3 regions of the Streptomyces sp. NBC_00872 genome follow, and region 3 is predicted to be linked to each of the others. Evidence: riboswitches for the same ligand, from Rfam matches in the RefSeq annotation. Region 3 holds a riboswitch; each other region holds the start of a gene.
What was found. A riboswitch is a leader RNA that binds a small molecule or an ion and turns the genes downstream of it on or off. The one in region 3 is predicted to bind cobalamin.

Region 1 (7,380 bases), 2.7 Mb from region 3:
GTCGGCCAAGCGCTTCCCCGCCCTGCGCCGCTCGCTCGTCAAGTACACCTCGCTCTACACGGCGTTGGCCGAGGTGTACGACGTCCATCTCGCCGAGGCCGAGGAGACGATCGAGACCTCGCTGGCCACTCCGCGCGAGGCCGGACTGCTCGGCACGGATGTCGGCCTGCCGATGCTGATGCTCTCGCGGCACTCGCTGGACGCCGCGGGTGAGCCGGTGGAGTGGGTGCGCTCGGTCTACCGCGGCGACCGCTACAAGTTCGTGGCGCGGCTGAAGCGCCCGGCCCGCTGACCCCGGACCGCGGCGGACGGCGGGCGGAAGGATCGGACGTACGGTCAGGAACCGGGCCCACGGGCCCGGTTCCTCCGCGTTCACCTCCCAGTCCTTCACATCCGGACCTACCCGCCGCTGATGCCATTGCCGTAGATTTCCTGCGCGCTCATCAATGGCGATCAGTGAGGGGACGGATCCGCTGTGTCAGAAGTCCAGGAAGAAAAGCCACCCACGACACGACCTCCGACGGTCACTCCCGTACGCGTGGTGATCGCGCTCTGTCTCTTCGCGCCCTTCGTGGCCCTGCTCTGGGTGAGCTCCTACGCCAAGACCGATCCCGCCTTCATCGGTATCCCGTTCTTCTACTGGTACCAGATGGCCTGGGTACTGCTCTCGACGGTGCTGACCATGATCGCCTATCTGCTCTGGCAGCGTGACCAGCGCGCCCGAGGCACCGGCAGTGCACGTGGCGCCGGTGGTTCCGGCGGCGCCGGTGGCTCCCGTGGCTCCCGTAGCTCCCGTAGCTCCCGCGAGGGAGGTGCGTCGCGATGACCGACGGCGTGAACGGTGTCGCGCTCACCGTCTTCATCTTCTTCTTCCTGGCCGTCACGGTCATGGGCTTCCTCGCCACCCGCTGGCGCAAGGCCGAGAACGAGCACAGTCTCGACGAATGGGGCCTGGGCGGCCGGTCGTTCGGCACCTGGGTCACCTGGTTCCTGCTCGGCGGCGACCTCTACACGGCGTACACCTTCGTGGCCGTTCCGGCGGCGATCTACGCGGCGGGCGCGTCCGGCTTCTTCGCCGTGCCGTACACCATCCTCATCTACCCGCTGATCTTCACCTTCCTGCCCCGGCTGTGGTCGGTGTCGCACAAGCACGGGTATGTGACCACCTCGGACTTCGTACGGGGACGCTTCGGCTCGAAGGGGCTCTCGCTGGCGGTCGCCGTCACCGGCATCCTCGCCACCATGCCGTACATCGCGCTCCAGCTCGTCGGTATCCAGGCGGTGCTGGATGTGATGGGCGTCGGCGGAGGCGAGGACACCAACTGGTTCATCAAGGACCTCCCGCTGCTGCTCGCCTTCGGTGTGCTCGCCGCGTACACCTACTCGTCCGGGCTGCGCGCGCCCGCGCTGATCGCCTTCGTCAAGGACACCCTGATCTATCTGGTGATCGCCGTGGCGATCATCTACATCCCGATCAAACTGGGCGGGTTCGACGACATCTTCGCCAAGGCGGGCGAGGCCTTCGCGGAGCCCAACCCCGTGACCGGCCAGCCACGCGGCGCGCTCGTGCCGGGCGAGGCCGGGCAGTGGGGCTATGCCACGCTGGCGCTCGGTTCCGCGCTCGCGCTCTTCATGTATCCGCACTCCATCACGGCGACACTGTCCAGCCGGAGCCGCGATGTGATCCGCCGCAACACCACGATCCTGCCGCTGTATTCACTGATGCTGGGTCTGCTGGCGCTGCTCGGTTTCATGGCGATCGCGGCCGGGATCGAGGTCGAGAACGGACAGCTCGCGATCCCGCAGCTCTTCGAGACCATGTTCCCCGACTGGTTCGCGGGGGTGGCCTTCGCGGCCATCGGTATCGGCGCGCTGGTGCCGGCCGCGATCATGTCGATCGCGGCGGCCAATCTCTTCACCCGCAACATCTACCGGGACTTCATCAAGCCGGACGCGACACCGGCGCAGGAGACGAAGGTCTCGAAGATCGTCTCACTGCTGGTGAAGGTGGGGGCGCTGGCCTTCGTCCTCACCATGGACAAGACGGTGGCGATCAACTTCCAGCTCCTGGGCGGGATCTGGATCCTCCAGACGCTCCCGGCCCTGGTCGGCGGGCTGTTCACCCGCTGGTTCCACCGCTGGGCGCTGCTCGTCGGCTGGGGCGTCGGCATGGTGTACGGCACGGCGGCGGCGTACGGCGTCGCGAGCCCCACCCAGAAGCACTTCGGCGGCTCCTCCGCGGAGATCCCGGGGCTCGGGGAGATCGGCTACATCGGTCTCACCGCGTTCGTGCTGAATGTGGTGGTGACGGTGGTGCTCACCTTCGTCATGCGGGCGCTCAAGGCCCCCGAGGGCGTCGACGAGACCGCCCCGTCCGACTACACGGCGGACGCGGGCGACCCGGGCGTCCAGGTGGAACTCCCGGCGGCGACCTCGGGCGACCCGGTGCGCTGACCCCGGAGCCACCCGGTGCGCTGACCGCCGGTACGCCCGCCCGTACGGCCATGGAAGGGCCGTCGCGACTCCCGGAAGGAAGCCGCGGCGGCCCTTCCGTATGCGGCGCGCGCCCGGAACGGACGAGGCCGACAACAAGCACCGAACCGACGCACGACACTACATCTGGGGGGTGACGCAGCGACCACCCACCAGATGTATGCTCGACCTCGCTGTCGACGCAGGGGAATCCGGTGGGAATCCGGAACTGTCCCGCAACGGTGTGCTGTGGCGTGTTTTGTCATGTCCGCGAGTCCGAATACCTGCCGACGGTGCGTCCGGTTCGACCGATCCGGGCGCCGAGACGTCCGGGCCTCGCGGTTGGGCCGGTGGACGCCGTACACCGTGCTGCCCGGGGAGGGCCCGTACGGCTGTGCGCGCCCCCGTATCCCCCGCGCCGGCCCGGAGCCGAGCGAGGGAGAGCACCACGTGACCATCGCGCCAGCCGATCCGGCTTCAGCCCCGGTTTCAGCCCCGGTTTCAGCCCGCCCCGGAATCACCGGGACCACCGGAGCTGCCGGGACCACCGGAGCTGCCGGGCCCGCCGACGGCCCCGGGGCCGTTCTGCTGCGGACCCTGACGGAGCTGACCGCCGATCTGCCCGACACCGATCCGGTCCGGGTCGCCGCCGCCGCGCTCCGGGGCCGTAACGCCGCGTCGGACGAGGCCGAGCTGCGCGGGCTCGCCACCGAGGCGGCGGCCGGGCTGATCTCCGAGGACCCCGCGTACTCCCGGCTCGCCGCCCGGCTGCTCACCCGCGCCATCGCCGACGAGGCCGCCGGCCAGGGCGCCGTGTCGTTCTCCGCGTCGGTCGCGACCGGTCACCGCGAGGGCCTGATCGCCGACCGTACGGCCGCCTTCGTCACGAGCCACGCCGACCGCCTCGACCAGCTGATCGACCCCGCCGCCGACGACCGCTTCGGCTACTTCGGGCTCCGCACGCTCCACAGCCGCTATCTGCTCCGCCATCCGCTGACCCGTCAGGTGATCGAGACCCCGCAGCACTTCCTGCTGCGCGTGGCGTCCGGCCTCGCGGAGGACGAGAGCGTGCGCGCGCTGGAGGAGGTCGCCGCGCTGTACCGGCTGATGAGCCGGCTGGACTATCTGCCGTCCTCGCCGACGCTCTTCAACTCCGGCACCCGCCACCCCCAGATGTCCTCCTGCTATCTGCTGGACTCCCCGCGCGACGAGCTGGACTCCATCTACGACCGCTACCACCAGGTGGCCAGGCTCTCCAAGCACGCGGGCGGCATCGGCCTCTCGTACTCCCGTATCCGCTCGCGCGGTTCGCTGATCCGGGGCACCAACGGGCACTCCAACGGCATCGTCCCGTTCCTGCGCACCCTCGACTCCTCGGTCGCTGCCGTCAACCAGGGCGGCCGGCGCAAGGGCGCGGCCTGTGTCTATCTGGAGACCTGGCACGCCGATCTGGAGGAGTTCCTGGAGCTGCGGGACAACACCGGTGAGGACGCGCGGCGCACCCACAATCTGAATCTCGCGCACTGGATCCCCGACGAGTTCATGCGCCGCGTCGAGACGGACGGCCAGTGGTCGCTCTTCTCCCCCGTCGACGTACCGGAACTGGTCGATCTGTGGGGCGACGAGTTCGACGCGGCGTACCGGGCCGCCGAGGCGGCGGGTCTGGCCCGCAAGTCCCTGCCCGCACGCGAGCTGTACGGCAGGATGATGCGTACCCTCGCCCAGACCGGCAACGGCTGGATGACCTTCAAGGACGCCTCGAACCGTACGGCCAACCAGACCGCCGAGCCCGGCAGCGTCGTCCACTCCTCCAATCTCTGCACGGAGATCCTGGAGGTGACCGACGACGGCGAGACGGCCGTCTGCAACCTCGGCTCGGTCAACCTCGGCGCCTTCGTCCTGGAGTCGGGCGAGATCGACTGGGAGCGGCTCGACGAGACCGTCCGTACGGCCGTGACCTTCCTCGACCGGGTGGTGGACATCAACTACTACCCGACCGAGCAGGCCGCCGGCTCGAACGCGAAATGGCGTCCGGTGGGCCTGGGCGCGATGGGTCTCCAGGACGTCTTCTTCAAGAAGCGGCTGCCCTTCGACTCCGCCGAGGCCGCCGCGCTCTCCACCAGGATCGCCGAGCGGATCATGCTCGCCGCGTACGAGGCGTCCTGCGACCTCGCCGAGCGCCACGGGCCGCTGCCCGCCTGGTCCCGTACGCGCACGGCCCGTGGCGTACTGCACCCCGACCACTACGACGTGGAGCGGGCCTGGCCCGAGCGCTGGGCGGCACTGCGCGCCCGCGTCGCGGCGACGGGCATGCGGAACTCCCTGCTCCTGGCGATCGCCCCGACGGCGACCATCGCCTCGATCGCCGGTGTGTACGAGTGCATCGAGCCGCAGGTCTCCAATCTCTTCAAGCGCGAGACGCTCTCCGGTGAGTTCCTCCAGGTCAACTCGTATCTGGTGGCGGACCTGAAGCGACTGGGCGTCTGGGACGCGCGCTCGCGCGAGGCGCTGCGCGAGTCCAACGGCTCGGTGGCGGACTTCACCTGGGTCCCGGCGGAGATCCGCGATCTGTACCGCACGGCGTGGGAGATCCCGCAGCGCGGACTGATCGACATGGCGGCGGCCCGTACGCCGTACCTGGACCAGAGCCAGTCGCTGAACCTGTTCCTGGAGACGCCGACCATCGGGAAGCTCAGCTCGATGTACGCGTACGCCTGGAAGAAGGGCCTCAAGACAACGTACTACCTGCGCTCGCGCCCGGCGACGAGGATCGCGAGAGCGGCTCGGGCGGCCGTACCCGCTCAGGCGACGGCCACGGCGGTAACGCCGGTGACGCCCGTGACGCCCGTGACGCCGCTGACGGTGGCCACGGCCGAGGAGGCCGTCGCCTGCTCCCTGGAGAACCCCGAGTCCTGTGAGGCGTGCCAGTAATGACCACCGAGACAACCGCTCAGACAGCCGAAACAGCCGAGACAGCTGAGGCAGCCGAGAAGACGACGCCGAAGACCAGGAACCTGCTGGACCCGGGCTTCGAACTGACCCTGCGGCCCATGCGGTATCCGGACTTCTACGAGCGCTACCGCGACGCGATCAAGAACACCTGGACGGTGGAGGAGGTCGACCTCCACTCCGACGTGGCCGACCTCGCCAAGCTCACCCCCGCCGAGCAGCACATGATCGGCCGGCTGGTCGCGTTCTTCGCGACGGGCGACTCGATCGTGGCGAACAATCTGGTGCTGACGCTCTACCGGCACATCAACTCCCCCGAGGCGCGGCTGTATCTCTCGCGCCAGCTCTTCGAGGAGGCCGTGCACGTCCAGTTCTATCTGACGCTGCTCGACACCTATCTCCCCGATCCCGAGGACCGCACGGCGGCCTTCGCGGCGGTGGAGAACATCCCGTCGATCCGTGAGAAGGCACAGTTCTGCTTCCGCTGGATGGACTCGGTCGAGACGATCGACCGGCTGGAGTCCCGGTCGGACCGCCGGCGCTTCCTGCTCAATCTGATCTGTTTCGCGGCCTGTATCGAGGGGCTGTTCTTCTACGGCGCGTTCGCCTACGTCTACTGGTTCCGCTCCCGGGGCCTGCTGCACGGCCTGGCCACCGGCACCAACTGGGTGTTCCGCGACGAGACGATGCATATGAACTTCGCCTTCGAGGTCGTGGACACGGTACGGAAGGAGGAGCCGGAGCTGTTCGACGACGACCTCCGGCAGCAGGTCACGGACATGCTGAAGGAGGCCGTCGAGGCGGAACTGCAATTCGGCCGCGACCTGTGCGGCGAGGGCCTGCCGGGCATGAACACCGAGTCGATGCGCGCATACCTGGAGTGCGTCGCCGACCAGCGCCTCCAACGCCTGGGCTTCGCCCCGGTCTACGGCTCGGAGAACCCGTTCTCCTTCATGGAACTCCAGGGTGTCCAGGAGCTGACGAACTTCTTCGAACGCCGCCCGTCGGCGTACCAGGTCGCGGTGGAGGGCACGGTCGGCTTCGACGACGACTTCTGACGGCTTCGAGACAACCGCCCGTTGTCGTACCCGTACCGCACAATCGGTTCATGGACTTCACGATCAGAGAGGCCGAGCCCGGGGAGTACACGCGGCTCGGGGAGATCACCGCGCGGGCGTATCTCGGGGACGGTCTGCTGGACTTCGGTGAGGACGACTCGTATCTGCCCACACTGCGCGATGTGGCCCGCCGGGCGGCCGAGGCGGTGGTACTGGCGGCCGTGGACCCGGACGGGACGGTGCTGGGCGGGGTCACCTTCGTCCCGTCCGGAGGACCGTGGGCGGACATCGCCCGGGACGGCGAGACCGAGTTCCGGATGCTGGCGGTCGACCGGGCGGCCCGGGGCAGAGGCGTGGGCGAGGCGCTCGTCCACGCCTGTGTGACCCGCGCTCAGGACACGGAGGGCTGTATACGGATCGTCCTGTCGACCCAGTCGGCCATGCGACAGGCTCACCGGATCTACGAGCGCCTGGGCTTCACCAGAACCCCCGAGCGCGACTGGGAACCGCACCCGGGGCTTCCCCTCCTGACCTACACCCTGGACCTCCGGCCTCCCACCCCCCAAACCAACTGACCCACAACACCCGGCCCCCGGCCCTGTGGGCGGTGAGCATCGGTGATCCGCCGTTCTGATGCGCAGGCGGCACGGTCCGCGGCGCTACCCCCGGGGTGCCTGTGAGCGGGTGTGGAGGGTGCGGGCGACCCTTGGGCCCAGCCAGCGCTTGAGTTTGCGCAGGGGCTCCAGCTGTTCGGCGGCTCTGTCGATGCGGTAGTAGAGCTGGGGCGGGACGTGGGGGAGCAGGGGGGAGTGGCGCTGGCCCAGGAGGGCGAACATATGAGCCGGGGCGAGATTGATGTAGCGGGGGAGGTTCTCGTACCACTGGGCGCTGTAGCGGGCCG
Region 2 (7,380 bases), 1.1 Mb from region 3:
ACGACGAGCCCCTCGGAAGCCGTTCTGCGGGCGGTGTCCACCAGGTCCTGCCAGGCCCGGACTATGGCGTCCTGTTTCTCCTGATCGGTCATACCGCGATCCTGCCAGGAGTGCCCGGCGGACCGTGCACCGTTCTCCCGATCATCCGAACAGAACCATGCGACGTCAGCCTGAGACACCACGAAGACCTGCGCAGTTCATCTTCCGTTCACCATGACTCCCTACGTTCACCGAGGCCCCCTACGTCGAACGATTGCCTGGGTAAATGGAACACATCACACTGCTGCTCGCGATCGTGATCGTGACGGCGCTCGTGTTCGATTTCACGAACGGTTTCCATGACACCGCCAACGCGATGGCGACGACCATCTCGACCGGCGCCCTGAAGCCCAAGACCGCGGTGGCCATGTCCGCCGTGCTGAATCTGGTCGGCGCGTTCCTCTCCGTGGAGGTCGCCAGAACGATCTCCGGCGGGCTCATCAACGAGAACGGCATCCGGACAGAAGTGATCTTCGCGGCGCTCGTCGGCGCCATCCTCTGGAATCTGCTCACCTGGCTCGTCGGTCTCCCGTCGAGCTCCTCCCACGCCCTCTTCGGCGGACTGATCGGCGCCACCCTGATGTCCGTCGGCACCTCCGGGGTCAACGGCGGTGTGGTCATCACCAAGGTGCTGATCCCCGCGCTCGCCGCGCCGGTCGTCGCCGGTCTCGCGGCGCTGCTCGCCACCAGACTGACGTACCGTATCGGCCGCCGCACGGACGACAAGGCCACCGCCAAGGGCTACCGCGCGGGCCAGATCGCCTCCGCCGGTCTGGTCTCCCTGGCGCACGGCACCAACGACGCGCAGAAGACCATGGGCGTCATCACGCTCGCGCTCGTCACCGGCGGTGTCCTCTCCCCCGGCTCCAACCCCCCGCTGTGGGTCATCGTCTCCGCGGGCACGGCGATCGCGCTCGGTACGTACCTCGGCGGCTGGCGCATCATCCGCACCATGGGCACCGGTCTCACCGATCTCGGGCCGCAGCAGGGCTTCGCGGCCCAGACCAGCGCCGCGACCGTCATCCTCGCCTCCTCGCACCTCGGCTTCTCGCTCTCCACCACCCAGTCCTGCTCCGGCGCCGTGATGGGCGCGGGCCTCGGCCGCAAGGGGGGTGTGGTCCGCTGGTCCACCGCCACCCGGATGTTCGTCGCCTGGGGACTGACCCTGCCCGCCGCGGGTCTGGTCGCGGCCTGCGCGGAGTTCCTGACCGGTCAGGGAAGTTGGGGCGTCTCGGTGGTCGCCGCACTGCTCCTCGCCTTCTCCGGCGCCATCTGGCTCGCCTCGCGCCGCCGCCCGGTCGACCACACCAATGTCACCGACGTCGACGAGGACGAGGCCGGGATCCTGGCCGACGGCATCACGGCCGTCACCACGTCGACCACGACAGCGGCCGGTGCCGGTGCCGGTGCCGGGCACGATCTGTCGACCACCATTCCGTCCCCTCCGGGCGGCTCCGGTGAGCCCGCCCGCACCGCCACGGTCTGAACCCCCCACGGTCCAAGGAAGAGCGAACGTATGAAAATCGACTGGGCAGCGCTCGGCGCGGTCTTCGGGGTCAGTCTCGTGGCGACCGTCGCCCTCGTGGGTCTGTTCACCCTGGGCGTCGTGGGTCTCGCCAAGCGGGAGCCGGGCTCCCTGGCTCTGGCGCGCACGGGCGCGTACGCCTGCTTCGCCCTGTGCGCCGGGGCCGTGGCGTACGGGATCTGGCTGATCGTCGCCTGACCCGGGTCCACCCGCCGATGTGGGGCTTCGCACACTGTCCCGTCGCAGGTCAGCGATGAGTTGACGGCTGTTCGCGGGGCGTGGTGGACTGCCGGGGCCATTTACGGCGGCAGAAGAGGAAGCCGGTGCGAATCCGGCGCGGTCCCGCCACTGTCACCGGGAGTCTTCTCCCGGGAGCCAGGAACTCTCGCCGCCGCACCACGTCGAGCCGGGGCGCGGACCCTGAGTGAGGACATTTCGCCATGCCTGGCTGCGGTTCTGCCGTCGTGCGCGGCGGCGGTTCGGCCGCCGAGCGGGTCTTCGCCTACGGCGCGGCCCTGGGGCTGCTGGGCGACCAGGTGTTCGCCGATCCGCGCCGGGGCCATCCGGTGGCCGCGTTCGGCCGGGCGGCGGGGGCCGTCGAGCGGATGCTCTGGCACGACCACCGCGGCTGGGGCACGCTGCACACCCTGGTGTGCGCCGGAGGCGCCGCAGGGCTCGCGATCGTCGCCGCGCGGGGTACGGAGACCGTACGGGCAACACGGGCCACGCGGGCCGTACGGAGCAGCCTTGCCGCCTCCGTCGCGCTGACCGCCCTGGCCACCTGGTCCGTCGTCGGCGGCACCTCGCTCGGCCGGGAGGCACGCGCCATCGGCGCGGCGCTCACCGCCGGGGACATCGAGCTGGCCAGGGAGCGGCTGCCGCGGCTGTGCGGGCGCGATCCGCAGGCACTGGACGGACAGCAACTCGCCCGCGCCGTCGTGGAGTCCGTCGCCGAGAACACCTCCGACGCCGTCGTGGGCGCGCTGGTGTGGGGGGCGATCGCGGGGGTGCCGGGGCTGGTGGGATTCCGGGCCGTGAACACGCTGGACGCGATGGTGGGCCACAGGTCCCCCCGGTACCGCCGGTTCGGCTGGGCGTCGGCCCGGCTCGACGACCTGGCCGGCTGGCCGGGGGCCCGGCTGACCGCCGCGCTGGCCGCCGCGGCGGGCGGCGATCCGCGCGCGGCCCTGCGGGCGGTACGGCAGGACGCGCGGAAGCATCCGAGCCCCAACGCGGGCCCGGTGGAGGCGTCGTTCGCGGGCGCGCTGGGCGTACGGCTCGGCGGGACGCTCGCGTACGGCGGACGGGTGGAGCACCGGCCCGTACTGAACGGCGAGGGGCGGCCCGTGGATACGGCCGACATCGAGCGGGCCGTGCGCCTGTCGCGCCGGGTGAGCGGATACGCCCTCGCGGTCTGTGTCGCAGGCCGGTTCGCGTACGGCGCGATACGCCGCCGTACCACGGACACGCGCCGCCGTACGGCGGCCACGGGAAAGGGACGTGGATGAGCCGGGGCGGGCGCGGCGGGGGCCTTCTGGTGGCCGGGACCACCTCGGACGCGGGCAAGAGCGTCGTCACGGCGGGGATCTGCCGGTGGCTGGTGCGCCGTGGGGTGAAGGTCGCGCCCTTCAAGGGGCAGAACATGTCGCTGAATTCGTTCGTGACGCGCGAGGGCGCGGAGATCGGACGGGCGCAGGCGATGCAGGCCCAGGCGGCCCGGGTGGAGCCGACCGCGCTGATGAATCCCGTCCTGCTGAAGCCCGGCGGTGACCGCAGCAGCCAAGTGGTGCTGATGGGACGGCCGGTGGGTGAGCTGAGTGCCAGGGGGTTCTTCGGCAGCGCCGAGGGGACCGCGCCGGAGAACTCCGCCACGGGGAACGCCCTTGCCGGGAACTCGTCCGCGGGCGGGGCGACTTCGGGGCAGGCGCTGCGCGGTGGACGGCGCGAGGCGCTGCTCGGGCCCGTCCTGGAGTGCCTGGAGGAGCTGCGCTCCACCTATGACGCCGTGATCTGCGAGGGCGCGGGCAGTCCGGCCGAGATCAATCTGCGCCGTACCGACATCGTGAACATGGGGATCGCGCGGGCCGCGCGGCTGCCGGTGGTGGTGGTCGGGGACATCGACCGGGGCGGGGTCTTCGCCTCGTTCTTCGGTACGACCGCGCTGCTGGGCCCGGAGGACCAGGAACTGGTCGCGGGGTATCTCGTCAACAAGTTCCGGGGCGATGTGTCCCTGCTGGAGCCCGGTCTTGAAATGCTGCGCGGGCTGACCGGCCGGGCGACGCTCGGGGTGCTGCCCTGGCGGCACGGTCTGGGCATCGACGAGGAGGACGGACTGCGTATCTCGCTGCGCGGCGCCGTGCGCGAGTCCCTGGTGGCTCCCCCGTACGGCGAGGAGGTGCTGCGGGTCGCGGTCTGCGCCGTACCCCTGATGTCCAACTTCACCGATGTGGACGCGCTCGCGGCCGAACCGGGTGTCGTCGTGCGGTTCGTGGACCGCCCCGAGGAACTGGCCGACGCCGATCTCGTGGTGGTGCCCGGCACCCGGGGCACGGTGAGGGCGCTGGCGTGGCTGCGGGAGCGCGGGCTCGCCGACGCGCTCGCGCGGCGGGCCGCCGAGGGGCGTCCGGTGCTGGGCATCTGCGGCGGCTATCAGATCCTCGGCGAGCACATCGACGACGAGGTGGAGTCACGGGCGGGCGCCGTGGCCGGACTGGGGCTGCTGCCCGTACGGGTGCGGTTCGCCCGTGAGAAGACCTTGGCCAGACCGTCCGGGACGGCCCTCGGCGCGGCGGTGGAGGGGTACGAGATCCATCACGGGGTCGCCGAGGTGCGGGGCGGGGACGCCTTTGTCTCCGGCCCGGACGGACGGGCGCTGGACGGCTGCCGGATGGGCGCGGTCCAGGGCACGCACTGGCACGGGGCGCTGGAGAGCGACACGTTCCGGCGGCGCTTCCTGACAGAGGTGGCACGGGCGGCGGGCCGGCGTTTCGTCCCCGCGCCCGACACGAGCTTCGGCGCGCTGCGCGAGGAACAGCTCGACCTTCTCGGTGACCTCATCGAGGAGCACGCGGACACGGACGCGCTGCTGCGGCTGATCGAGGAGGGGGCGCCGCCGGGGCTGCCCTTCATTCCTCCTGGGGCACCGTGAGCGCCGACGCCCTGGAGGGCGCCACAGCCGCGTTCGGAAGCGTCGTACTCGAAGGAGCGATCAGCATATGAGCACCCCTTATCCGTTCACCGCCATCGTGGGGATGGACGATCTGCGGCTGGGCCTGCTGCTCAACGCGGTCAGTCCGGCGGTCGGCGGAGTCCTCGTACGCGGGGAGAAGGGCACGGCGAAGTCCACGGCCGTGCGGGCCCTGGCGGCTCTGCTGCCCGAGCTGGCGGTGGTCGCCAGGTGCCGGTTCGGCTGCGATCCCGCCGCGCCCGATCCGCACTGCCCGGACGGACCGCACGGGAGCGGCCCGGGTGTCTCCAGGCCCCCGCGTATGGTCGAGCTGCCCGTCGGCGCCTCCGAGGACCGGCTCGTCGGGGCGCTGGACATCGAACGGGCGCTGTCGGAGGGTGTGAAGGCCTTCGAACCGGGGCTGCTCGCGGACGCGCACCGAGGTGTGCTCTATGTCGACGAGGTCAATCTCCTCCATGACCATCTCGTCGACCTGCTGCTGGACGCCGCCGCGATGGGTGCCTCGTACGTGGAGCGCGAGGGCGTCTCCGTACGGCATGCCGCGCGCTTTCTGCTCGTCGGGACGATGAACCCCGAGGAGGGCGAGCTGCGGCCGCAGCTGCTCGACCGCTTCGGACTCACCGTGGAGGTCGCGGCCTCGCGGGAGCCGGAGCAGCGGGTGGAGGTCGTACGGCGGCGGCTCGCGTACGACGACGACCCCGCCGCCTTCGCCGCGCGCTGGGCCGACGAGGAGAGCGCGCTGCGGGAACGGATCGTCGCCGCCCGCGCGCTGCTGCCCGAGGTACGGCTCGGGGACGCCGCGCTGCTCCAGATCGCCGCGACCTGCGCCGCGTTCGAGGTGGACGGGATGCGCGCGGACATCGTGATGGCGAGGACCGCGACGGCGCTGGCCGCGTGGGCGGGGCGTGCGGACGTGGGCGCCGAGGACGTACGGCGGGCCGCGCTGCTCGCGCTGCCGCACCGGCGGCGCCGTAATCCCTTCGACGCGCCGGGGCTCGACGAGGACAGGCTCGACGACACGCTGGAGCGGTTCAAGGGCGAGGACGACAACGGCGCGGACAGCGGGAACGACGGGGGCGAGGACCCGGACGACGACCCCGACGGCGGCGGTTCCGGTGGCCCGGACGGACCCGGGGGCGGTGGCATCCCGCCACAGAGCGGTCCCGAAGTGTCCGACACGCCACAGGAGTCCGCGGCGGGACAGGACGACACGCCCGCGGAGCCGGAGCCGGAGCCGACGACGGAGCCCGAGCGCGCGGGCGCGGAGGCGGACGGCGGGGCCGGTGCGGGTGCCGGCGCGGGGTCCGGGGCCGGGCCCGGGGAGCAGTCCGCCGTACGGGCCGCCGAGCCGTTCCGTACGAAGACACTGAGCGTCCCCGGACTGGGCGAGGGCGCCGCCGGCCGCCGCTCCCGGGCCCGTACCGAACACGGCAGGACGACAGGGTCGCGCAGGCCCCGGGGCGCGCTGACCAAGCTGCATCTCGCGGCGACCGTACAGGCCGCGGCCCCGCACCAGCGGGCGCGCGGGCGCAGCGGCCCCGGGCTGGTGGTCCGCAGGGACGATCTGCGGCAGGCGACACGGGAGGGGCGCGAGGGGAATCTCGTGCTGTTCGTCGTCGACGCGTCCGGGTCGATGGCGGCCAGGGCCCGGATGAGCGCGGTGAAGGGCGCGGTGCTCTCGCTGCTGCTGGACGCGTACCAGCGACGCGACAAGGTCGGTCTGGTCACCTTCCGGGGCAGGTCGGCGGAGGTGGCGCTGCCGCCGACCTCGTCGGTGGACGCGGCGGCGGCCCGGCTGGAGTCGCTGCCGACGGGCGGGCGCACACCGCTCGCCGCCGGGCTGCTCAAGGCCCATGACGTGCTGCGGGTGGAGCGGATGCGCGATCCCGCGCGCCGTCCGCTGCTGCTGGTGGTGACGGACGGGCGCGCGACGGGCGGCCCCGATCCGGTGGCGCTGGCGGCGCGCGCGGCCCGGCTGCACGCCTCGGAGGGAACGGCCTCGGTGGTCGTGGACTGCGAGTCGGGGCCGGTACGGCTCGGGCTGGCCGGTTCGCTCGCCTCGGCGCTCGCGGGCACGGCCATCACACTCGACGAACTGCGGGCCGACAGCATCGCCGGTCTGGTCAGGGACGTACAGCAGATCAGCAGCAGCAACGGACGCTCCAGGAGGGCCGCGTAATGCCGCAGGGACAGCCGGAGACCGTGCCGGACGACGGTCTGACCACCCGCCAGCGCCGTAACCGTCCGCTCGTGCTCGTGCATACGGGCACCGGCAAGGGCAAGTCGACGGCGGCGTTCGGACTCGCGCTGCGCGCGTGGACCCAGGGGTGGCCGATCGGGGTGTTCCAGTTCGTGAAGTCCGCGAAGTGGCGGGTCGGCGAGGAGCGGGCGCTGACGGTGCTGGGGGCGAGCGGCGAGGGCGGTTCCGTCGTCTGGCACAAGATGGGCGAGGGCTGGTCCTGGGTGCAGCGCGACAGCCAGCTCTCCAACGAGGAGGCGGCGCGCGAGGGCTGGGAGCAGGTCAAGCGCGATCTCGCGGCCGAGACGCACAAGCTCTACGTCCTGGACGAGTTCGCCTATCCGCTGCACTGGGGCTGGGTGGACACGGACGAGGTGATCGAGGTGCTGC
Region 3 (7,380 bases):
CACCGGGGCCGCGGCCAGCGAGGCGATCGCGTACTCGTCCAGGTCGGAGGTGACCACGATCTTGGTGTCCACCGCGCCCAGCTCGTCGAGCTGCTGCCGTACCCGGTGCGCGACCAGCAGCAGATCGCCGGAGTCGATACGGACGGCGCCCAGCTCGGGACCGGCGATCTCCACGGCGGTCCGTACGGCCTCGGCCACGTCGAACGTGTCGATCAGCAGCGTCGTACCGCGGCCGAGCGCGTTCACCTGGGCCTGGAAGGCGTCGCGCTCGCTGTCGTGCAGCAGGGTGAAGGCGTGCGCGCTGGTGCCCACCGTCGGAATGCCGTACCGGAACCCGGCCGCCAGATCCGAGGTGGTGTCGAAGCCGCCCACGTACGCGGCCCGCGCCGCGGCGACCGCGGACAGCTCGTGCGTACGGCGCGCGCCCATCTCGATCAGCCCGCGCCCGCCCGCCGCCGCCGACATCCGCGAGGCCGCGGCGGCGATCGCCGAGTCGTGGTTGAGGATCGACAGGATCACGGTCTCCAGCAGCACGCACTCGGCGAAGGAGCCCTCCACCCGCAGGATCGGCGAGCCAGGGAAGTAGACCTCGCCCTCCGGATAGCCCCAGATGTCCCCGCCGAAGCGGTACGAGGCGAGCCAGCCGAGCGTCTCCTCGTCGACGATCCGGTTCGCCCGGAGGAAGCCGAGGACATCCGTGTCGAAGCGGAAGTTCTCCACGGCGTCGAGGACCCGTCCGGTGCCCGCCACCACCCCGTAGCGGCGCCCCTCGGGCAGCCGCCGGGTGAAGACCTCGAAGACCGAGCGGCGGTCGGCCGTACCGGCCTGGAGAGCCGCTCGGAGCATCGTCAGCTCATACTGGTCGGTGAAGAGCGCGGTCGACGGCACGTCCACCGGCAGCCCAAGGTCCGCAGTGTTCATATCAATAATCGTACCCTGCCCTCTCGTCAGACTGACGATTTCTGCGTGGCCGTTTGTGCGACAGGCCGTTCCGGGTGGCAGCATGGGTCATGTGACGCTGTGACCCGGCAGAGAAGCCCGGCAGAGAAGAAGGTCGTCCGGAACCGTGAGTGTTGCTCCCACTGAGATCGAACGCCCCGAATCGGCCGAGGAGACTTTCGCCGTCCCGGAACCCGACGTGCCGTGGGTGACGATCGTCCACAACGACCCCGTCAACCTCATGAGTTATGTGGCTTACGTCTTCCAGACCTATTTCGGCTACCCCAAGGACAAGGCGCACCGACTGATGCTCGACGTCCACCACAAGGGCCGCGCGATCGTCTCCAGCGGCAGCCGCGAGGAGATGGAGCGCGATGTGCAGGCGATGCACGGCTTCGGGCTCTGGGCCACGCTCTCCCAGGACCGCGCCTGATGGCCGGGCAGTTCGAGGCGATCCCCGGCGGCGGCGCGGCGGTCGCGCTCGACGAGGTCGAGATCTCGATCCTGCGCTCGCTGGCCGTACAGCTGCTGGAGCTGATCGGGCCCGGTGACGAGCCGGCCCAGGGCGAGGACCCGCTCGCCTCGCTCTTCGCCGAGGGCCCCAGCGAGCCGCCGGAGGACCCGGCGCTCGCCCGGCTCTTCCCGGACGCGTACGGCGATGACGACACCGAACTGAAGGAGTTCTCCGCCGAGTTCAGACGGTTCACGGAGAACGATCTGCGGGGCCGCAAGCGCGAGGACGGGATGGCGCTGGTCCGCACGCTGGACGGGCTGACCTCGGCGGGCGAGAGCGGCGCCGTGCTCAAGCTGACGCCCGAGGCCTGTCTGCACTGGCTCGGCGCGCTCAACGATCTGCGGCTGACGATCGGTACGCGTCTGGAGGTCACGGACGAGGACGAGGGCAACGAGCTGTACCGGCTGCCGGACTCCGACCCGCGCAAGCCGATGGTGATGGCGTATCTCTGGCTCGGGTCGCTCCAGGAGTCGCTCGTAGAAACGCTGATGCCCTGAACCCGGGCCTGACCTCTGAGCCTGCCCCCTGAGCCTGCCCCCGCCCGCGAGCTGCCCCCGAGCCCGAGCCTGCCCCTGAGCCTTGCCCCCTGAGCCTTGACCTCTGAGCCTGACCCCGCCCCCGCGTGGACGCGACGGGCCGTTCCTCCGTACGGGTGATGGGACGGCCCGCGGGCCGGGTGCGCGGACGGTCCGATTCCCGGTGTCCGGACCGGCGTTCCCCGCGCCGGGATGTCATACGGCGGCCCCCGCCCGGCCCCCTTCCGTACGCTCAACTGAGGCTCAATTCGCCATAACGATCACGTCACCGCTCCGGCGACCTTTGCGGTTCGCGGTGCGATTCATCCGCTTCTTCCTGTGGGCTGTGCCACAGAACCGTCCGTCGATCACCCCTGCCGCCGTGATAGATCTTCACGGCCCCCCGGGGACTCCACCCCTGTCCCCGGGGGTGCCTTCGCCGGCCGACCGCCGGCGGCACTCCATCCGTATCCGGGGGGATCACGAACCGGTCCGCGGCCGACGTCCGGCGCGGGTCGGTATGGAGAAAGGGCGCACGACATGACCTCTGCCCAGGTCGACAAGGAATACGGCGGTGACCGCGCCACGACCGGCCCCACCGGAGACGGTCCGGCCGAAGAGGGCTACGAACGGGGACTCGGCAGCCGTCAGGTCCAGATGATCGCCATCGGCGGCGCGATCGGTGTCGGGCTCTTCATGGGCGCCGGGGCCAATATCGCCAAGGCCGGACCCAGCATCATCCTCATGTACGCCCTCGCCGGCGTCGTGATCTTCTTCATCATGCGGGCGCTCGGCGAGCTGCTCCTCTACCGGCCGGTCTCGGGCTCCTTCGCGGAGTACGCCCGGGAGTTCCTCGGCCCGTTCTTCGGCTTCGCCACCGGCTGGACGTACTGGCTGATGTGGGTCGTCACCGGGATGGCGGAACTGACCGCCGCCGCGATCTACATCCACTTCTGGTTCCCCCAGATCCCCCAGTGGGTCAGCGCGCTGGTCTTCCTGGTGGTCCTCTTCGGGGTCAATCTGATCTCGGTGAAGATCTTCGGCGAGGTCGAGTTCTGGTTCTCGATGATCAAGGTCACCGCGATCATCGGCATGATCGTCATCGGTCTGGGCGTTCTCACCCTCGGCTTCTCCGACGCCGGTGAGACCGCCGGGGCCGCCAATCTCTGGGCACACGACGGGATCTTCCCGAACGGCATCGGCTCCAGCCTGATGACCCTTCAGGGGGTGATGTTCGCCTATCTCGCCGTCGAGCTGGTCGGGGTGACCGCGGGCGAGTCCGAGAACCCCGAGAAGACCCTGCCCAAGGCCATCAACACGCTGCCCTGGCGCATCATCGTCTTCTACGTCGGCGCGCTCTCCGTCATCCTCGCCGTCGTCAAGTGGACCGAGTTCTCCGCGGGCAACAGCCCCTTCGTGCACGCCTTCGAGAAGATGGGCATCCCGCTCGCGGCCGGCATCGTCAACTTCGTCGTACTGACCGCCGCGCTCTCCTCCTGCAACTCCGGGATGTACTCCACCGGCCGGATGCTGCGCGACCTCGCCGCCAACAGCGAGGCGCCCACGGTCTTCGGCAGGCTCAACTCCCGCAGGACCCCGGCCCTCGGCATCACCGTCTCCGCCGTTCTGATGGGTATCGGCGTGGTCCTCAACTACGTCGTCCCGGAGAAGGCCTTCGGCTATGTGACCTCCGTGGCCACCGCGGCCGGCATCTGGACCTGGATGATGATTCTGGCCAGCCATATCCGCTACCGCCGCGGGGTGGAGGCGGGCCGGCTGCCGGCCTCGTCCTTCCCAGCCCCCGGCGGCGCGCTCTTCAGCTGGGTCGCGGTGGCCTTCCTGGCGCTGGTCACCTGTCTGATCGCGTACGACGAGGACGCGCGGGTCTGTCTCTATGTGGCGGCGGTCTGGGCGGTGGGCCTGGCGGGCGGCTGGCAGTTCCTCAAGCGCCGCGACCCCGCGATCACGGAGCGCGCCGAGCGGGAGTACGCCCCCGCGGCGGACTGACCGCCACCGCCCCGTCCCACCCCTGCCCCCCCGTCACATCCCGCCCCGCACCGCCTCGCCCCGTACCGCCCCGTCCCGTCATGAAGGCGCCCGGATCCCTGATCCGGGTGCCTTCACGACCGTCTTCACGTCCGGGGAGCACCGGCCCGCCCCCGGTCCGGCGCCGTCCGTTTATATTCTCCCCATGCTCACCATCACCCAGGCCCTGCACGACCAGATCGTCGCGCACGCGCGAGCCGACCACCCCGACGAGGCCTGCGGTGTGGTCGCTGGCCCCGAGGGCAGCGGACGGGCCGAGCGGTTCATCCCCATGCTCAACGCCGCGCGCTCGCCCACCTTCTACGAGTTCGACTCGGCCGATCTGCTCAAGCTCTACCGGGAGATGGACGACCGCGACGAGGAACCGGTGATCATCTACCACTCGCACACCGCGACCGAGGCCTATCCGTCCCGTACGGACATCACCTACGCCAATGAGCCCGGCGCCCACTATGTGCTGGTCTCCACCGCGGACACGGATGACGCCGGACCGTTCCAGTTCCGCTCGTACCGGATCGTCGACGGCGAGGTCACCGAGGAGCCCGTCGAGATCGTCTGAGAGACTCACGGCTGAACCAGGGCGGCAGGACCCAGGAAGCCGGTGCGAAACCGGCGCGGTCCCGCCACTGTGACCAAGCTCCGCTTGGCAGCCAGGAACTGACCTGCCGCCCTTCTCCCACCAGCCAGGGGACGCGGAAATCCCCCGGAGGAGGCCCAGTCGTGTCTGCCCTGTCCCGGCGCCGCCGTGCGCTCACAACACCCGCCCTCATATCCGCCGTGACCGCCGTACTGCTCCCGCTCACCGCCTGCGGCACCACCGCGGAGACCACGGACCCGGCGGACGGCAAGCCCGCCGCGAAGGCCGCGCCCGGCTTCCCGTACACCGTCACCAACTGCGGTGTGACGACCACCTACCAGGCGCCGCCGAAGCGTGTGGTCACCATGAACCAGCACGTCACCGAGATCATGCTCGCGCTCGGCCTGGAGAACTCCCTCGTCGGCACCGCCTACCTGGACGACCGGATCCTCCCCGCCTACGAGAAGGCGTACAAGAGCGTCCCCGTCCTCTCCGCGGAGTACCCCTCCAAGGAGAAGCTGCTCGCGGCCAACCCCGACTTCGTCTACGGCGGATACGCCAGTGCCTTCGACGCCAAGGACGGCCGGAGCCGCGACGACCTCAAGGCCTCCGGTATCGGGACCCGGCTCAATCTGGAGAGCTGCGCCGACGGCGGCAGGTCCGCGTCCCCGTCCGCCTCCACGTCCATGGACGAGGTCTACCGGGAGATCGAGGAGACCGGCCGCACCTTCGGCGTCCAGGACCGCGCCGAGAAGTGGATCGCGGACGCCCGCACCACCGTCGCGTCCACCGCCGACGGGCTGAAGGGCGTCGAACCGCTCTCCGTCTTCGTCTACGACAGCGGCGACAAGACCGCGTTCACCGCGGGCGGCAGGGGCATCGGCAACGAGCTGATCGAGCTGGCCGGCGGGCGCAATGTCTTCGCCGACCTCGACAAGCCCTTCGGCGACGCCACCTGGGAAGAGGTCGTCGCGCGCGAGCCCGATGTCATCGTGATCTACGACTACGGCTCCACCACCGTCGCGCGGAAGAAGAAGCGACTGCTGGAAGACCCGGTGCTCAAGGACGTACCGGCCGTCAGGAACCAGCGCTTCGCGGTCATGCCCCTCTCGGACGTGGTCCTCGGCGTACGGGCCCCCGCCGCCGTCGGACGGCTCGCCGCCCAGCTCCACCCCGAGTCCGTGAAGTAAGCCGCCGTGACCCGCGCCACCGCGCCCGCCCGCGCCCACGGGCGGCTCCGCCACACCCTGGTGCTCGGCGCTCTCGCCGCCGCCCTCGCCGTCGCCGTCGTCGCGGGCCTCGCCCTCGGCTCCGTACGGATCCCGCCCGGTCAGGTGATCACGATCCTGACCGGCCGCGCGGAGCCGGGCCCCTTCCGCACCATCGTGCTCGACGTACGGCTGCCGAGGGTGCTGCTCGGTGTGATCGTCGGCGCCGGGCTCGCCGTCGTCGGCGCCGTCCTCCAGGCGCTCGTACGCAACCGGCTCGCCGACCCCTTTCTGCTCGGCATCTCCTCCGGCGCCTCCACCGGCGCCGTGCTGGTCCTCGTCCTCGGCATCGGCGGCGGGGTGACCACCACCGTCGCGATGCCGGCCGCCGCCTTCGCCGGGGCGCTCCTCGCGCTGGCGCTGGTGTACGGCCTGGCCCGGCGCGGCTCCACGATGACCGGCGGCGGGCTCGTGCTCGCGGGCGTCGCCGTCTCGTACATCCTCTCCGCGCTCACCACGCTCATCCTGGTCGTCTCCGCCAGGCCCGAGCACTTCCAGGAGGCGCTGTACTGGTCGCTGGGCGGCCTCGGCAGCGCCCGCTGGGCCACGCTCGTACCGCCCGCCATCGCGCTCACCGCCGGGACCGCACTGCTCATCGCGCTGGCCAGACCGCTCGATCTGCTGCTGGCGGGGGAGGAGGGCGCGACCGTGCTCGGTCTCGACACCTCACGCTTCCGCGCCGCGGTCTTCGTCCTCGCCTCCCTGGTCACCGCGGTGATGGTGGCCGCGAGCGGGGCGGTCGGCTTCATCGGGCTGCTGGCACCGCACGCCGCCCGGATGGCCGTCGGCGCCGGTCACCGCGCGCTGCTGCCCGTCGCGGCGCTGGGCGGGGCGTTCGTCCTCGTCGTCGCCGATCTCGCGGCCCGTACGGTCGCCGCGCCCCAGGACATCCCCGTCGGGGTGCTCACCGCGCTCACCGGCGGGCCGCTCTTCCTGTGGCTGATGCGCCGCCGCCCGGAAGGAGCACCCGTATGAGCGCCGCCACGAGCGCCTCGCGGCCGCCGTCAGGACCGGCGGCGCCGCCCGCCGTACCCGCCGCCGAGCTGCGCGTCGAAGGACTGTCGTACGAGACCGGCGGCCGGCTGCTCGTCGACCGCGCCGAGCTGACCGCCGCCCCCGGCGAGACCATCGGACTCGTCGGCCCCAACGGCAGCGGCAAGACCACCCTGCTCCGCTGTGTGTACGGCACGCTCCGCCCCACGGCCGGACACGCCCTCCTCGACGGCGGCGATCTGCACACCATGACCGCCAAGGCACGGGCACGCCGGGTCGCCACCGTGCCCCAGGACAGCCGGCTCGACTTCGAGCTGACCGTCCGTGAGGTCGTCGCCATGGGCCGCTCGCCGCACAAACGCTTCTGGGAGGCCGACACGGCCGCCGACACGGCCCTCACCGACGCCGCCCTCGAACGGGCCGGGATCGCCGCCCTCGCGGACCGGGACTTCCCCTCGCTGTCCGGCGGCGAACGGCAGCGCGCGCTCATCGCACGCGCCCTGGTCCAGCGCCCGGCCCTGCTCGTAC

Region 1: another riboswitch for cobalamin. It lies ahead of OG214_RS13195 (ribonucleoside-diphosphate reductase subunit alpha); the one in region 3 lies ahead of OG214_RS25160 (ABC transporter substrate-binding protein).
Region 2: another riboswitch for cobalamin. It lies ahead of OG214_RS29775 (cobalamin biosynthesis protein); the one in region 3 lies ahead of OG214_RS25160 (ABC transporter substrate-binding protein).

Annotation. Positions count from the first base shown of each region.
Region 1 covers NZ_CP108806.1:3,113,516-3,120,895, forward strand. Annotated here, with positions in the region: gene OG214_RS13180 (GntR family transcriptional regulator) at 1-292, shown strand, start outside; partial or broken gene OG214_RS13185 (DUF3311 domain-containing protein) at 476-742, shown strand; gene mctP (monocarboxylate uptake permease MctP) at 823-2,454, shown strand; cobalamin riboswitch at 2,637-2,779, shown strand; gene OG214_RS13195 (ribonucleoside-diphosphate reductase subunit alpha) at 2,923-5,403, shown strand; gene OG214_RS13200 (ribonucleotide-diphosphate reductase subunit beta) at 5,403-6,479, shown strand; gene OG214_RS13205 (GNAT family N-acetyltransferase) at 6,530-7,054, shown strand; gene OG214_RS13210 (FAD-dependent monooxygenase) at 7,139-7,380, opposite strand, start outside.
Region 2 covers NZ_CP108806.1:6,965,474-6,972,853, reverse strand. Annotated here, with positions in the region: gene OG214_RS29790 (class II aldolase/adducin family protein) at 1-92, opposite strand, end outside; gene OG214_RS29785 (inorganic phosphate transporter) at 266-1,525, shown strand; gene OG214_RS29780 (hypothetical protein) at 1,556-1,762, shown strand; cobalamin riboswitch at 1,838-1,969, shown strand; gene OG214_RS29775 (cobalamin biosynthesis protein) at 2,005-3,072, shown strand; gene OG214_RS29770 (cobyric acid synthase) at 3,069-4,712, shown strand; gene OG214_RS29765 (putative cobaltochelatase) at 4,780-6,930, shown strand; gene cobO (cob(I)yrinic acid a,c-diamide adenosyltransferase) at 6,930-7,380, shown strand, end outside.
Region 3 covers NZ_CP108806.1:5,851,355-5,858,734, forward strand. Annotated here, with positions in the region: gene OG214_RS25135 (nicotinate phosphoribosyltransferase) at 1-921, opposite strand, end outside; gene clpS (ATP-dependent Clp protease adapter ClpS) at 1,067-1,372, shown strand; gene OG214_RS25145 (DUF2017 domain-containing protein) at 1,372-1,950, shown strand; gene OG214_RS25150 (amino acid permease) at 2,509-3,975, shown strand; gene OG214_RS25155 (M67 family metallopeptidase) at 4,160-4,573, shown strand; cobalamin riboswitch at 4,575-4,695, shown strand; gene OG214_RS25160 (ABC transporter substrate-binding protein) at 4,744-5,781, shown strand; gene OG214_RS25165 (iron ABC transporter permease) at 5,788-6,834, shown strand; gene OG214_RS25170 (ABC transporter ATP-binding protein) at 6,831-7,380, shown strand, end outside.